Regions from separate parts of the Kineococcus gypseus genome, predicted to be linked through region 2. Evidence: predicted binding sites of a transcription regulator. Region 2 holds the regulator's gene; the other holds the start of a gene.

Region 1 (7,878 bases), on a different contig from region 2:
CCGGCCGCGGGTAGGATCGTCGCCGTGCGTTCCGGCGACCTGCTGGCGACGTCGTTCCACCCGGAGATCACCGGGGACGACCGGGTGCACCGCTACTTCGTGGAGCTCGTGCGCCAGCGGCTCCGCGGGCGGGAGCACGAGGAGCGGCGGGTCTGAGGTCCCCCGGCGGCCCACGGGACGGTTGACGAGGCAGCGAGCGAACGGCGGAGGGAACACCATGTCCGGCCACTCCAAGTGGGCGACGACCAAGCACAAGAAGGCCGTCGTCGACGCCAAGCGCGCCAAGAGCTTCGCTCGGCTGATCAAGAACATCGAGGTGGCCGCCCGCACCGGCGGCGGCGACCCGGCCGGCAACCCCACGCTCTACGACGCCATCCAGAAGGCGAAGAAGACCTCGGTGCCGGCCGACAACATCGAGCGCGCCGTCAAGCGCGGCTCGGGCGCGGAGGCCGGCGGGGCCGACTGGCAGACCATCACGTACGAGGGCTACGGCCCCAACGGCGTGGCGATGCTCGTCGAGTGCCTCACCGACAACAAGAACCGCGCGGCCATGGAGGTCCGCACGGCCATGACGCGCAACGGCGGCTCCATGGCCGACCCGGGCAGCGTGGCGTACATGTTCAGCCGCAAGGGCGTCGTCGTCATCGGCAAGGAGGGCACCTCGCTGACCGAGGACGACGTGCTCACCGCCGTCCTCGAGGCCGGCGCGGAGGAGGTCACCGACCAGGGCGACACCTTCGAGGTCGTCTGCGAGGCCACCGACCTCGTCGCCGTGCGCGAGGCGCTGCAGGCCGCGGGCATCGACTACGACTCCGCCGAGGCCAGCTTCGTGCCCAGCGTGCAGGTGCCGCTGGACGCCGAGGGCGCCGCGAAGGTGTTCCGGCTGATCGACGCCCTCGACGACTGCGACGACGTGCAGAACGTCTTCGCCAACTACGACGTCTCCGACGACGTGATGGCGGCCCTCGAGGACGCCTGAGCCCGGCCCGTCCGCACGGCCCCGGTCCCGCCGCGTGCGAGGCTGGGGCCGTGCGCGTCCTGGCAGTCGACCCCGGCCTGACCCGCTGCGGCCTGGGGGTGGTCGAGAGCACCGGCGCGCCCGCCGCGGCCGGCCGGCGGGTGCGCATGGTCGCCGTCGGCGTGGTGCGCACCCCGGCCGCCGACCCGGTGCCGCAGCGGCTGCTGGCGGTGGCCGAGGGGCTGGAGGCCTGGCTCGACGAGCACGCCCCCGACGTGGTGGCCGTCGAGCGCGTCTTCGCCCAGGCCAACGTGCGCTCGGTGATGGGCACCGCCCAGGCGGCGGGCCTGGTGCTCGTGGCGGCCGCCCGGCGCGGGCTGCCGGTGGCGATGCACACCCCCAGCGAGGTCAAGGCCGCCGTGACCGGCTCCGGGCGCGCCGACAAGGAGCAGGTCACCGCCATGGTCACCCGCATCCTCGGCCTGGACGCGCCGCCGAAGCCGGCCGACGCCGCCGACGCGCTGGCGCTGGCGCTGTGCCACCTGTGGCGCGGGGCGGGCACCACGCGGCTGGAGGCCGCCGCCCACGCGGCCCTGGTCACCGGCCGGCGCAACGGCTACGCCGAGGCCGTGGCCGCCGCGCGCCGCCCGGTGGGCCGCCCGCGCTGAGGCGAGCGGCCCGCCGGGGCCGCTCGCGCCTCAGCCGCGCCGGCGCGGCAGCGTCGCGACGAGCGTGAGCAGCACGGCCGCGACGTCCTCGGCCAGCGCGCCCCGCAGGTCCGGCGCGCGCCGGCCCGCCCACGCGCGCCAGGACGCCCCGGCGTAGGAGCCGGCCAGCGCCCCGGCCGCCCCGGCCAGCGCCGGCAGCGCCCGGCGGGCGTGCTGGCGCCGCGCCAGCGCCGCCCCGCCCAGCAGCCCGGAGGCCACCCGCCCCGACAGCGCGCCGGTGCCCAGCCGGCTGGGCGTCGAGGGCAGCTTGTCGGCCACCACCTCCCCGGCCAGCGCCAGCGCGCTGAGCGCCGCGGCGGGCCTGCCGCCGCGCAGCGCCCCGGGACCGCTGGAGAGCAGGACCGGCCCCGCCAGGCCCAGCGTGCTGCGCCCGCCGGCGGCCACGCCCAGCAGCGCGCTGCGCAGCACCAGGCCCGCCGGCGCGCGCGAGGGGCGCTCGGGGCGGGTGCGACGGGTGGGACGGCCCGGCGCGCGACCGCCCAGGGAGGGCAGGTCCAGCACCGCCGGGTGCGCCGGCGCGACGGGCCGGTCCAGGGCCCGCAGCGCCGCGTGGGTGGTCAGCCCGTAGGCCAGGTGCGGCACGGCGTCGGAGACCCAGTCCGCGCTCGTCCAGCGGCGCAGGTCGGTCACGCCCAGCGCGTGGGCGGGCAGGTCGGTGGCGGCCATCGCCAGCGCCGCGGTGACCACCCCGCCCAGCCCGGCCGGCAGGCGCAGCCCGGCGGAGCGGCCCAGCCCCAGCACCTTCCCCACCCCGACGCCGACGGCGTAGCCGGACAGCGCGCCCAGCGCGGTGGTCCGGTGCGCCAGCTCGGCCCCGCGCCCGCCGATCGGGCGGCCCAGGCGCTCGGCCAGCGCGGTGACGGTCTGCTCGGGCACCGTGCTGGGGGCCCGGCCCCGCCAGGCCATGTCCCCGTACGTGACGGCGTTGAGCACGGTGGTGCCGGCGGCGCCGGCGACGGCACCGGCGAGGGCGGCGGGGATCGGGCGGCGGCTCAGGCGCGTCTGTCGGCTCACCGCGCCACTGTGCGACCGCGCCGGGCCGTCGGCCACCCGGCGGTGGCCCGGCCCGGCGCAGCGCGGCTCAGCGCAGGTGCTCGCGCAGGAAGGCGGTGGTGCGGCTCCAGGCCAGCTCGGCGGACTCGGGCCGGTAGTTGGGCCGCTCGTCGTTGTAGAAGGCGTGCGGGGCCGGGTAGACCTGGAAGCCCGCCTCGACGCCGGACTGCTCGCGGATGCGCTGCTCCGTGGCGCGCACGCCCTCCAGCGGCACGGAGGTGTCCTCCTCGCCGAAGTGGCCCAGCACCGCCGCGCGCAGGCCGGAGTAGTCGGTGTCCGGGCCCGGCACGCCGTACCACGGCACGGCCGCGCCGATGCGCTCGCCCTGCTGGGCGGCCAGCGTGAGCACGAAGGCCCCGCCCATGCAGAAGCCGACCGCGCCGACGGTCGAGGAGGTCGTCTCCGGGCGCTGCAGCAGGTACGTCACCGCCCCGGCGAGGTCCTGCACGGCGCGCTCGACGGGCATCTCGGACATGAAGCGCGCCGCCTCCTCGCCGTCGTGGGTGGTGCGCCCGCCGTACAGGTCCGGGGCCAGGGCGACGAAGCCCTCGGCGGCGAAGCGGTCGACGATGGCGACGACGTGGTCGGTCAGGCCCCACCACTCCTGGATGACGACGACGCCCGGGCCGCTGCCGGACTCCGGCACGCGCAGGTAGCCGTGGCCGTGACCGCTCTCGGTCGCGGAGTCGAAGGTGACGTTCTGGCGCGGGTTCTGGTGCTCCTCGTGGCTCACGCCCCCGATCGTGCCGTGCCCGCCCGGTGCGCGCGTCCCCGGGGGGCGGCGCGGCGCGCCGCGCTGTCGGGCCGGCTCGTTAACCTCGGCTCGTACACGTGTTCGCGCGGGGGAGGCCCCGCGCCGGGGTGGAGGTCGTGTGATCGCGTCGGTGCGCGGGCGGGTGCTCGCGGTGCGGCTGGACTCCGCGGTGCTGGAGGTCGGCGGGGTGGGCCTGCTCGTTCAGGCGGCGCCCGCAACGCTGGCGGGCCTGCGGGTCGGCGAGGAGGGCGAGCTGGCCACCAGCCTGGTGGTGCGCGAGGACTCCCTGACGCTCTTCGGCTTCGCCGACGCCGACGAGCGCGAGGTCTTCGAGGTGCTGCAGACCGTCTCCGGCGTCGGCCCGCGCCTGGCCCTGGCGGTGCTGGCGGTGCATCGCCCCGACGGGCTGCGCGCGGCCGTGGCCGCCGAGGACCACGCCGCGCTCGTGCGGGTGCCGGGCATCGGCAAGAAGGGCGCCCAGCGCCTGTGCCTGGAGCTGGGCGACCGCCTGGGCCCGCCCGGCGGCGCGCCCGCGCCGGGGGCCCCCGCGCCCGTCGACGCCGGCGACGCGCGGCGCCAGCAGGTCGTCGACGCCCTGGCCGGGCTGGGCTACCCGCTCAAGCAGGCCGGCGAGGCCGTGGACGTCGTCGCCCCCGGCGAGGACGGCGTGAGCGACGTGCCCGCCGCGCTGCGGGCGGCGCTGCGCCACCTGTCGGGGCGCTGAGGTGGGCACCAGGACACCGAGGGAGGACGAGGTGGGCGAGCGGATCGTCACGGCGGGTGCCGACGACGGCGAGCGGGCCGCGGAGTCGGCGCTGCGCCCGCACGGGCTGGACGAGTTCGTGGGGCAGAAGGTGGTGCGCGAGCAGCTCTCCCTCGTGCTGGACGCCGCCAAGGCGCGCGGCGGCGTCAGCGACCACGTGCTCTTCTCGGGCCCGCCGGGCCTGGGCAAGACGACCCTGGCGATGATCGTGGCCTCGGAGATGGGTGCGCCGCTGCGCCAGTCCAGCGGCCCGGCCATCCAGCACGCCGGCGACCTCGCGGCCGTGTTGAGCTCCCTGGACGAGGGCGAGGTGCTCTTCCTCGACGAGATCCACCGCATGGCCCGGCCGGCGGAGGAGATGCTCTACATGGCGATGGAGGACTTCCGCGTCGACGTCGTCGTGGGCAAGGGGCCCGGCGCCACCGCCATCCCGCTGGAGCTGCCGCGCTTCACGCTCGTGGGCGCCACCACCCGCGCCGGCCTGCTGCCGGCGCCGCTGCGCGACCGCTTCGGCTTCACCGGCTACCTGGACTTCTACAGCCCCGAGGAGCTCGTGCAGGTGCTGCGCCGCTCCGCGGCGCTGCTGGACGTGCAGCTGACCGCCGAGGGCGCCGCCGAGATCGGCCGCCGCTCGCGCGGCACCCCGCGCATCGCCAACCGGCTGCTGCGCCGGGTGCGCGACTGGGCGCAGGTGCGCGGCTCGGGCCTGGTCGACCGCCGCGCCGCCCGGGCGGCGCTGGAGGTGTACGAGGTCGACGAGCGCGGCCTGGACCGCCTGGACCGCGCGGTGCTCGACGCCCTGTGCCGGCGCTTCGGCGGCGGCCCGGTGGGCCTGTCGACGCTGGCGGTCGTGGTGGGCGAGGAGGCCGAGACCGTCGAGACGGTCGCCGAGCCCTTCCTGGTGCGCGAGGGGCTGCTGGGGCGCACCCCGCGTGGGCGGGTGGCCCTGCCGGAGACGTGGGCGCACCTGGGCCTGACCCCGCCGCGCGGGGCGGCCTGGCAGCTGCCGCTGGAGGAGGGCGCGGACGCGGACGGGGTCGGCGGGCAGGGGTCGGCGGGCACCGGCGCGGGCTGAGGCGCGCCGCCGCGCGCCACCGCGCGGTGGTGCGTGCACCGCGCGTCGGCGTCCGGGGCCGTCCGGGTGAGCCGTCTACACTGCGCGGGCGGGTCGAGCGACCGGCACCCGCCGGGCGAGGACCCCCCGGCGGGCGCCCGGGGAGCGGCCCGCCGCGCCGGCACCGGGTCGGCGCGGGCACCGGTGAGCAGTCGGACCCCCGGTGCGGAGAGGGATGTCGTGGGTGGTGGCGGCGGTAGCCAGCTGATCTTCCTGGTGCTGATGATCGCCTTGCTGGTCTTCATGTTCAGCCGCACGCGCAAGCAGCAGCGCGCGCAGCTGGAGATGCAGGCCGGCGTCGGCCCGGGTGCGGAGGTCATGACGACCTCGGGCACCTACGGCACGGTCGTGGAGGTCGAGGGCGACGTGGTCACCCTGGAGATCGCCCCCGGTGTGCGCACCCGCTGGGCGCGCAGGGCCGTCGCGCGCGTGGTGACGCCCTTCGCGGCGCCGCTGGAGCCGGCGCCCGGCGCCACGGCCGCCGGCGCGACCGGCGGCCTGGACCTGAGCAAGCCCTCGGCCGAGGGTGACGACCCGGCGAACGGCGGTGCGCAGCGCCCCTGACGCCTCCCCGCTGCTGCCCGCACCCTCCGTGGTGACGGCGAGGGCAGCACCCGTCCACGAAGAGTGACAAGCTTGCGTTGGCCGGACGACGACCGTCGTCGGGTGAGCGCCGTCCCGAGGTACCCAGTGTCCAACGACAGGCCCCCGCGCGTGCGCCGAGGCGCACCCCTCCGCCGACCCCGCCCCGGCCGCACCCTGGTGCTGCTGGTCCTGCTGACCGCGCTGGTCTTCGGCGCCGTCGGCGCCGGCTCGATCTGGGGCTCCGCGCGCTGGGCCCCCGGCCTGGCCCTCGACCTCGAGGGCGGCACCCAGGTGGTGCTGACCCCGCGCGCCGTCGACGGCGGCGAGGTCGACGCCGAGCAGGTGCAGCGCGCCGCCAACATCATCCGCCAGCGCGTCGACGCCACGGGGCTGTCGGAGTCGCAGGTGCAGGTGCAGGGCGGGCAGAACATCTCCGTGTCCATCCCCGGGCAGGCATCGCGCGAGCAGCTGGACCTCATCGCGCAGTCGGCGCAGCTGCGCATGCGCGTGGTGCTCTACGCCGAGCCGGTGGCGCCCCCCGGCGCCCCCGCTCCCACCGCCGAGCCGGAGCCCACCGACGGCGCCACGCCGCCGGCGGACGGCGCGAGCCCGGCGCCCACGGACGGTGCGAGCCCGTCGCCGAGCGAGGGGGCCACCGCGCCGCCCGAGCAGGGCGCCACCCCGCCGCCGGCCGACGCCCCCGCGCCCGAGCCGACGCAGAGCGCCGACGGCGCCGCGGCGCCGGCCGCGCTGCAGCAGGCCGCTCCCGCGCCCACCGACCCCGCCGCCAGCGCGCCCGCGGACCCCGCCGCCACCGCGCCGCCGGCGGAGCCGGCCGCCCCGCCCGCCCCGCCGGCGACCCCGCCGACGCTGCTGGACCTGGCCACCCCCGCTCCCGAGCCGGGCCCGGGCCAGCCGCGCGAGGCGCCCACCCCGGCGCCGGCCGACGCCAGCGACGACGCGTGGCTGAGCAGCCCCGGGCTGGCCGAGGTCTTCCAGGCCCTGGACTGCACCGACCCCGCCCAGCGCACCGGCGGCGTCGTCGACGACCCCGCGCTGCCGCTGGTGACGTGCAACCAGGACGGCACCGAGAAGTACGTGCTCGGCCCGGCCGAGCTGGAGGGCACCCAGCTCACCGACGCCACCGCCGCGCAGGCGCGCAACTCGCAGGGCTACGCCACCGGCGGCTGGACCGTGCAGCTGTCCTTCGACGGCAGCGGCGACGAGGCCTTCGAGGCGCTGACCGCGCGCATCTCGCAGCTGCAGGACCCGAAGAACCGCTTCGCGGCCGTGCTCGACGGCCTGGTCGTCACCGCCCCGGTCGTCAGCCAGACCATCGCCACCGACCCGGAGATCACCGGCAACTTCACGCAGGAGAGCGCCGACGCGCTGGCCCAGCAGCTGAAGTTCGGCGCCCTGCCGCTGTCGTTCGAGCCGCAGACGGAGGACCAGATCTCCGCCACGCTCGGCGAGGACCAGCTGCGCAACGGCCTCATCGCCGGCCTGGTCGGCCTCGTGCTCGTGGTCGCCTACTCCTTCGTGCAGTACCGCGGCCTGGCGCTGGTCACGGTCGGCAGCCTGCTGCTGGCCGCCGCCCTGAACTACGGCGTGCTGCTGCTGCTGAGCTGGCTGCAGGGCTTCCGCCTGAGCCTGGCCGGCGTCGCCGGGCTCATCGTGGCCATCGGCACCACCGCCGACTCCTTCATCATCTACTTCGAGCGCGTGCGCGACGAGATCCGCGACGGGCGCGTGCTCACCTCCGCCGTGGAGGCCGGCTGGCGCCGCGCGCGGCGCACCATCCTCATCTCCGACGCCGTCACGCTGCTCTCGGCCGTGGTCCTCTTCGTCCTCGCGGCGGGCAACGTGCGCGGCTTCGCGTACACGCTGGGCATCAGCACCCTCATCGACGTGGTGGTCGTGGTC
Region 2 (7,878 bases):
CCCGCACGGGCGAGGGGATCGAGCGGCTGCGCGAGCGCCTCGCGGAGGAGCTGCCCGTGCCGGACGTGCAGCTGGAGGTGTGCGTGCCCTACGACCGCGGCGAGCTGGTCCACCGCGTGCACACCACCGGTCAGGTCCTCGCCGAGGAGCACACCGGCACCGGTACCCGGCTGCTCGCGCGGGTGCGTCCGCGCCTGGCGGCCGAGCTGGAGCCGTACCGGCTCAGCGCCGCGCGCGCCTGAGCCCTGCGCCGAGCGCCGGTGGCCGCACCCGCGGCCGCCGGCGCTCGCGCGTGCGGGCGACCGCGCGCGCGGCGGGGGTGTGGACGGCGCCGCGCCGCGCCGCCGCGTGGACGGCGTCCGCCGGTGTCGGCGGCGTCGGCGAGGATGTGCCGGTGAGCGCGCCGAGCACCGAGCAGGTCCACGAGGACGCCCCCGTGGAGACCGGCGGGCCCGGCGGGGCCGACGCGCCCGGCGGGGCCGCCGGCGGCGACGGCGGTGAGGTGGACGGGCCCGAGGCCGCCGACCTGCTCGACGCCGTCGTGGCCGCGCTCGGCGGGCAGCACCGCGAGGGGCAGGCCCGCATGGCGCAGGCCGTCACCGGCGCCGTGCGCGACAAGCGCCACCTGCTCGTGCAGGCCGGCACCGGCACCGGCAAGTCCATGGCCTACCTGGTGCCCGCCGTCGCGCACGCCGTGCACGCCGGCTCCCGCGTGGTCGTCACCACCGCCACCCTGGCGCTGCAGGCGCAGGTCGTCGAGCGCGACCTGCCCCGCCTGGCGCGGGCGCTGGCGCCCGCCCTGGGGCGCGAGCCCACCTGGGAGCTGCTCAAGGGCCGCGCCAACTACGCGTGCCGCAACAAGCTCGACGGCGGCTTCCCCGCCGAGGAGGCGGCCCTCTTCGACGTGGCCGCCCCCGCTCCCGACGCGCCCGGCGCGGGTGCGCCCGACGCGGGCCGGCTGGGCCGGGAGGTGGTGCGGCTGCGCGAGTGGGCCGCGCGCACCCGCACCGGCGACCGCGACGAGCTCGACCCCGGCGTCAGCGACCGCGCCTGGCGGCAGGTGTCCGTCTCCGCGCGCGAGTGCCTGGGCGCGCAGCGCTGCCCGGTGGCCGCCGAGTGCTTCTCCGAGCGGGTGCGGGCCCGGGCCAGGGAGGTCGACGTCGTCGTCACCAACCACGCCATGACCGCCATCGACGCCCTGGAGGGCTCCGGGCAGCTGCTGCCCGAGCACGACGTCCTCGTCGTCGACGAGGCCCACGAGCTGGCGGACCGCGTCACCGCCGTGGCCACCGCCGAGCTCTCCGGCGCCGTCGTCGCCGCCGCCGCGCGCCGGCTGCGCCGCTCCTCCGGCGTGGTCGGCGAGGCCCTGGAGGACGCCGGGGCCGCGCTGGAGGCGGCGCTGGAGGAGGCGCCCCCCGGGCGCCTGGAGCGCTGGCCCGGAGCGCTGGCCGCGGCCGTGACCGCGGTGCGCGACGGCGCGCGCACCGCGCTGAGCGACCTGCGCACCGCCACCGAGGGCGCGGCGAAGGAGGAGGACGCGGAGTCGCGCGGGGCCCGGCACCTGGCGCGCGCCGCCGTGCAGGAGGTCTTCACCGTCGCCGAGCGCCTCGCCGCGGGCTCCGAGCACGACGTCGCCTGGGTCGGCGGCGGCGGTGGGCCGGGCGGTCGCGCGCCGTCCCTGCACGTGGCGCCGCTGTCGGTGGCCGGGCTGCTGCGCGAGCGGGTCTTCACCGAGCGCACCGTGGTGGCCACCAGCGCCACCCTGACCCTGGGCGGCTCCTTCGAGCCGGTAGCCGGCGCCTTCGGCCTGCGCGCCGGCGCGCGCGAGCAGGGCGCGTGGACGGGCGTGGACGTGGGCAGCCCCTTCGACTACGCCCGCCAGGGCATCCTCTACGTCGCCCGCCACCTGCCGGCGCCCGGCCGCGCGGGCACGCCCGAGGCGGTGCTGGAGGAGCTGGCCGCGCTGCTCGACGCCGCCGGGGGGCGCACCCTGGGGCTGTTCTCCTCGCGCCGCGCCGCCGAGGAGGCCGCCGCTGCGGTGCGCGCGCGCACCGGGCGCACCGTGCTGTGCCAGGGCGAGGACCGCCTGCCGCGCCTGGTGCGGCGCTTCACCGACGAGGCGGCCACCTCGCTGTTCGGGACGATGTCGCTGTGGCAGGGCGTGGACGTGCCCGGCCCCAGCTGCCAGCTCGTCGTCATCGACCGCATCCCCTTCCCGCGCCCGGACGACCCGCTGATGGCGGCGCGGGCGCGCGCGGCCGACGCCGCCGGCGGCAACGGGTTCCTGTCGGTCTCCGCCGCGCACGCGGCCGTGCGCCTGGCGCAGGGCGCCGGCCGGCTCGTGCGCGCCGCCGAGGACCGCGGCGTCGTCGCCGTGCTCGACGCGCGGCTGGCCACCGCCCGCTACGGCGGCTTCCTGCGCCAGAGCCTGCCGGGCTTCTGGCCCACCACCGACGGCGAGGTGGCCCGCCAGGCGCTGCGCCGGCTGGACGCGGCTGCGCCGCGCGGGTGAGGGTCCGGCCAGCCGCCGGGGCCGTGCGGGTGGGGGAGTGTGTCGATCGTGCGACGCCCCTGCCCCCGGGCGCCGCGGGCTGGCATCCTCCCTGCGTGCCCACCGTCGGCTTCCTGCACACCGCCCACGCGCACGTGCGCACCTTCCGCGAGCTGCTGGGTCAGCGTGACGACACCGTCGAGGACCGGCACCTGGTGGACACCGGGCTGCTGGCCTCCGCGCGCGAGCGCGGCACCGCCGCGGTGCGCGGTGCGCTCGCCGACCGGCTGCGCCGCCTGGTCGCCGAGGGCGCCGACGTGGTCGTGGGCACCTGCTCGGAGACCGGCGGGGAGGCCGAGCGCGTCGGCGCCGAGCTGGGCGTGCGGGTGCTGCGCGTGGACCGGCCGATGGCCGAGGCCGCGGTGCTGGCCGGGCGGCGCATCGCGGTCGTCAGCTCCCTGGACGGCGCCGCCGACCAGCTGCGCCCGCTGCTGCGCGAGTCGGCCGACGCCACCGGCCGCGACGTCGAGCTGGTCGACGTGCGCTGCCCGGACACCTGGTCCGCCTTCGAGTCCGGCGACCTGGTGACCTACGCCACCGGCGTGGCCGACGCGGTGCGCCGGGCGGTGCGGGCGCTGCAGCCGCCGGTGGACGTCGTCGTCCTGGCCCAGGCGAGCATGGTCGGCGCCGCGCCGCTGCTGCGCGACCTGCACGTGCCGGTGCTCACCTCCCCGCGCCTGGCCGTCGAGGCCGCCGTGGAGCTGGTCGTGCCCGTCGGGCGCTGACGGGCGCCGGCGCGCCGGCACCCCGCGGGCGCCGGCGCGGGCGGCTCACAGGCTGCGCAGCACCGCCGTCACCCGGCCCAGGACGGTGGCGTCGTCGCCGTCGATGGGCTGGTACAGGTCGTTGCGCGGCAGCAGCAGCACGTGCCCGTCGCGGCGCTGGAGCACCTTGACGGTGGCCTCGCCGTCGATCATGGCCGCCACGACGTCGCCGTTCTCGGCGGTGGGCTGCTGGCGCACCACGACCCAGTCGCCGTCGCAGATGGCCGCGTCGACCATCGAGTCGCCCACCACGCGCAGCATGAAGTGCCGGCCCGCGCCCACCAGCTGCGCGGGCAGCGGGAAGACCTCCTCGACGAGCTGCTCGGCCAGCACGGGCGCGCCGGCGGCGATGCGCCCGACGACGGGCACGTACGTGACGGCGGGGCGCTCGTCGGCGGTGGTGGCCGCGTCGGCGGTGAGCACGCCGTGCCCCGGGCCGGGGGTGACGACCTCCAGCGTGCGTGGGCGGCGCGGGTCCTTGCGCAGGTGGCCCAGCCGCTCGAGCGTCTTGACCTGGTGGGCCACGCTGCTGGGGCTGGTCAGGCCGACGGCCTGGCCGATCTCGCGCATGCTCGGCGGGTAGCCGCGGCGCTCGACCGCCTCGCGGATCGTCTCGAGCACGCGGCGCTGGCGCGCGGTCAGCCCGGCGCCGTCCAGCGGCCCGTCGGGCAGCGCGTGCACCGACGCGCCGGTGCCCTCGTCCGCGGTCCCGTCCCGCACGTCGTCCACGCCCACTCCCCACGTCCGCCGGCCGCGGCGTCCCGCGGCTGCCCCGACGCTACCGCCGCCGCCCCACGGCCTCAAACAGGTGTTCGAACGTGTCGCGCGGCGCGCCGGTGCGCGGCCGGTGCGGTGGTGGGGCCCCGGTCGCGGAGCCCGGCGTCGCGGCCCGGTGTCGGGGGCGGGTGGCACGGTGCCTCCCGCACCCCGGTCCGGACCGCGGCGGCGCACCGGCCCACCGGCGCGCGCAGCACCGCCGGGGCTTGCGCACCACCGGCGCTCCGGTGGTAGAACAGCCCCGCCCGTTCGAACACCCGTTCGAACGGGCTCCCGAGCAGGAGGTCCTCGCCGTGAGCAGCACCGCCCTCGCCTGGCCCGCGCCCCGCACCCTCCCGCGCGCACCCCGCACCCTCCCGCGCGCACCCCGGCGCGCCCCGCTCGCCCTCGTTCCGGCCGCGGTCCCCGCGCAGGTCCCCGCCGCCGTCCCCGCCGCCGTCCCCGCCGCCGTCCGCGCGCCGGTCCGGAGGCCGGCCGCCCGCGGCCCGCTGCGCCTGACGCGCCGCGGCCGGCTGGCGCTGACGTGCACGGCCGCCGGTGCCCTGGGCGGTGCGGTGCTGGCGGCGGTCGCCGCCGCCGGGCCCGGTGCGGCCGGTGCTCCCGGCGGTGCCCCGGCCCCCGCCCCGCGCCCGGTCGCGGCGGTGACGGTGCTGCCCGGGCAGACGCTCTCGCAGATCGCGGCGGACCTGGCTCCCGGTCGCGACTGGCGCGAGGTGGCCGCCCGCATCGCCGACGCCAACGACCTGCCCTCGCAGGCCCTGCGCGCCGGCCAGCGGCTGGTCCTGCCCGACCTGCGCTGAGGGCGGGCCGGCGTGGCCGCCGAGGGGTGCGGCGCCGGGCGGCTTGCCGCCGCCGCCGCGGGCGACGTACCGTCAGCGCACGATCCGGAGCCCGGGCTGCGCGCGGGTCCCGCCCCGGCCGCCCGGGCCGACGGCGGCGCCGGCGCTCCCGGGGTCGCGTGGGAGGAAGCTGCGGTGCACTGCCCGTTCTGCCGGCACGCCGATTCGCGCGTCGTCGATTCACGGACGACGGAGGACGGCAGCAGCATCCGCCGCCGCCGCCAGTGCCCGAACTGCTCCAAGCGCTTCACCACTCTGGAGACCGCGAGCCTGTCCGTGCTCAAGCGCTCCGGGGCGAGCGAGCCGTTCAGCCGCGCGAAGATCGCCAGCGGTGTGCGCAAGGCCTGCCAGGGCCGTCCCGTGAGCGAGGACGACATCGCCCTGCTGGCGCACCGCGTCGAGGAGGCCGTGCGCGCCCAGGGCGCCGCGGAGATCGACGCCCACCAGGTCGGCCTGGCCACGCTGCCGTTCCTGCGCGAGCTCGACGAGGTCGCCTACCTGCGCTTCGCGTCGGTGTACCAGGCGTTCGACTCCCTGGCCGACTTCGAGGCCGCCATCGAGCAGCTGCGCGCCGAGCGCGCCGCGGAGCTGGAGCGCGCGGCGGGGGAGCCGGCGGCCGCCCGCGGCTGAGGCGCGCCGCGGCAGCACCCTGCCGGGCCGCGCCACCGGGGCGGGGCGAGAATGTGCCCATGCTGGATCCCGCGTCGCTGTACACCCTCGAGGACGAGCTGCCGCCCCTCGTCGAGGCCCACCTCGTCGTGGCCCTGTCCGGCTTCGTCGACGCGGGCGGGGCGGTGCGCCTGGCCGTGCAGCACCTGCGCGGCGTGTGCGAGCACCGCGTCGTCGCCACGTTCGACGTCGACCAGCTGCACGACTACCGCGCGCGGCGGCCCCTGATGACCTTCAGCGGCGACCGCTGGGAGGACGTCGACTCGCCGGTGCTGCGGGTGGAGGTGCTGCGCGACCCGGAGGGCTCGGCGCTGCTGCTGCTGCACGGCCCGGAGCCGGACGTGCAGTGGGAGCGGTTCGTGCGCGCGGTGTGGCAGCTGGCGGACCGCCTCGGCGTGGTGCACACCACCGTGCTCAGCGCCGCGCCCACCGCCGTGCCGCACACCCGCCCCAGCGGGGTGACGGCCAGCGCCACCCGACCGGAGCTGCTGGAGGGCTTCCGCACCTGGGACGTCGAGGCGCAGGTGCCCGGCCACGCCGCCGCGCTGCTGGCCCTGCGCGGCGGGCAGAGCGGTCACGACGTGCTCTCCGTGCTCGCCCACGTGCCGCACTACCTCGCCGGCAACGAGTACCCCGACGCCGCCGCGGTGCTCGTGCGCACCATCGCCGGCGTCACCGGGCTCTCGCTGCCGGTGCAGAGCCTGCAGGAGGCCGCCTCGGCCACGCGGGTGGAGGTCGACGCCCAGGTCGCTGACTCCGCCGAGGCCGCCGCCGTGGTGCGCGCCCTGGAGGAGCAGTACGACGCCCAGGGCGACGAGGGCCGCGGCACGGGCGCGGCGGAGGCGTTCCTGCCCACCGCCGACGAGCTGGGCGCGGAGTTCGAGCGCTTCCTGGCGCGGCAGGAGGACGAGCCCGGCACCGAGTGAGGCGCCCGGCGGGCTGCCCGGGGCGCGACGGGGGGCGCCGGGTGCCGGGCGGGGCGCTCAGGTGGTGGCGGCCGTGGAGCCGGTGGTGCCGGTGCTGCCGCCCGGCGCGCCGGAGAGGTGGTGCAGCAGCGCGCGCCCGTAGGCCTCCGCGGGGTCGGCCGCCTCGAAGGCGTCGGCGCCGTGCTCGTCCAGCAGCAGCACCCGGTGCACGACCGCGTCGCCGACGTCGCGGCGCTCCAGGCGCGTGAAGCGCTCCCCGAGCAGCTCGCGCAGCTGGTGCTCGGCCGGCAGCCAGCACGCCTCCGGCTGGTCGACGGAGTCCAGCGCCCACTCGGTGGTGCCGTTGAAGCCGATGATCCGCCCCGTGGGGTGGTCGTGGACCTCCACCGTCATGTCGCTGAGGGTGAAGACGTCCTCGTCCATGCCGCGGTGCGGGATGACGAACCGGTCGCCCGGCGCCGGGTGCCACTCCAGGCCGGCGGCCTTCAGCTGCAGCGCGAGGTCGACGGGGATCACCGCTCCAGCATGGCCCGGCCCCGCCGCGCCCGCGAGGCGACGCCCGGCCCCGCCGTGCCGGGCGGCCCGGGGCGGGGTAGACACGTGCCCTGCACCGCCGCGGCCACGACCGGCACGGCGGGTGGGCGGCTCCGTGGGCACGGCGCCCGGCGGGCACGAGGAGGGGACGGACGAGATGGACACGCAGGTCGCGCGCGAGCGGCTGCTGGAGATGCGGCGCGAGCTGCAGGGGACGATCGAGGGCATCACCTCGCGGATGGAGTCCGGCGCCACCGCGGACCTGCCCACGGGCGGGCACGACTTCGGCGACGAGGGCGCCCACGAGCAGCAGGCCGCCGAGCAGGAGGGGCTGCTGGACGGCGCCCGGCGCCGCCTGGACAGCGTCGAGGACGCGCTCAAGCGCATCGAGGACGGCACCTACGGCGTCTCGGTGGTCTCCGGCAAGCCGATCCCGGACGAGCGCCTGGAGGCGCGCCCCGACGCGGCGACGCTGGCGGGCGAGGAGCTCTAGCCCCGCGCGCCCCGGTGCCCCGCGCGGGCACCGGGGGCGGCCCCGTCAGGGCAGCGCGGCGCCGGGGCCGTGCTCGTCGCGGGGCAGCTCGCCCTCGACCACGGCGAGCACCTCGATGGCCTCGAGCCGCACCGGCCCCGAGGTCGTCAGGAACGCGGTGTCGGCCGCGTCGCGGCCGGTGGCGATGCGCAGCAGCGCCGGCCGGGGTGCCAGGCGGGTGGCGTCGACGACCTCCCAGGTGCCCTCGGGGGCCGCCTCGACGACGGCGTGGAAGTCCATCGGGGATAGCCCCGGGGCGTAGGCGGAGCACAGCCGGGCGGGCACG

Evidence for each region. Region 2 encodes LexA, which represses DNA repair genes until DNA is damaged. Its sites were predicted from a motif close to TCGAACANNTGTTCGA; they were not measured.
Region 1: a site for LexA is predicted at 3,563-3,578, ahead of ruvA (Holliday junction branch migration protein RuvA). Genes of this name have one in related genera too.

Annotation. Positions count from the first base shown of each region.
Region 1 covers NZ_JBJLRD010000020.1:24,327-32,204, forward strand. Annotated here, with positions in the region: gene pdxT (pyridoxal 5'-phosphate synthase glutaminase subunit PdxT) at 1-156, shown strand, start outside; gene ACRYMN_RS09710 (YebC/PmpR family DNA-binding transcriptional regulator) at 218-979, shown strand; gene ruvC (crossover junction endodeoxyribonuclease RuvC) at 1,030-1,626, shown strand; gene ACRYMN_RS09720 (hypothetical protein) at 1,657-2,700, opposite strand; gene ACRYMN_RS09725 (dienelactone hydrolase family protein) at 2,768-3,472, opposite strand; gene ruvA (Holliday junction branch migration protein RuvA) at 3,612-4,217, shown strand; gene ruvB (Holliday junction branch migration DNA helicase RuvB) at 4,249-5,331, shown strand; gene yajC (preprotein translocase subunit YajC) at 5,551-5,934, shown strand; gene secD (protein translocase subunit SecD) at 6,133-7,878, shown strand, end outside.
Region 2 covers NZ_JBJLRD010000029.1:43,714-51,591, forward strand. Annotated here, with positions in the region: gene hflX (GTPase HflX) at 1-242, shown strand, start outside; gene ACRYMN_RS12550 (ATP-dependent DNA helicase) at 503-2,512, shown strand; gene ACRYMN_RS12555 (aspartate/glutamate racemase family protein) at 2,608-3,276, shown strand; gene lexA (transcriptional repressor LexA) at 3,322-4,044, opposite strand; gene ACRYMN_RS12565 (LysM peptidoglycan-binding domain-containing protein) at 4,386-4,892, shown strand; gene nrdR (transcriptional regulator NrdR) at 5,067-5,561, shown strand; gene ACRYMN_RS12575 (proteasome assembly chaperone family protein) at 5,621-6,526, shown strand; gene ACRYMN_RS12580 (pilus assembly protein CpaE) at 6,584-7,042, opposite strand; gene ACRYMN_RS12585 (TraR/DksA family transcriptional regulator) at 7,176-7,553, shown strand; gene ACRYMN_RS12590 (transglutaminase-like domain-containing protein) at 7,599-7,878, opposite strand, start outside.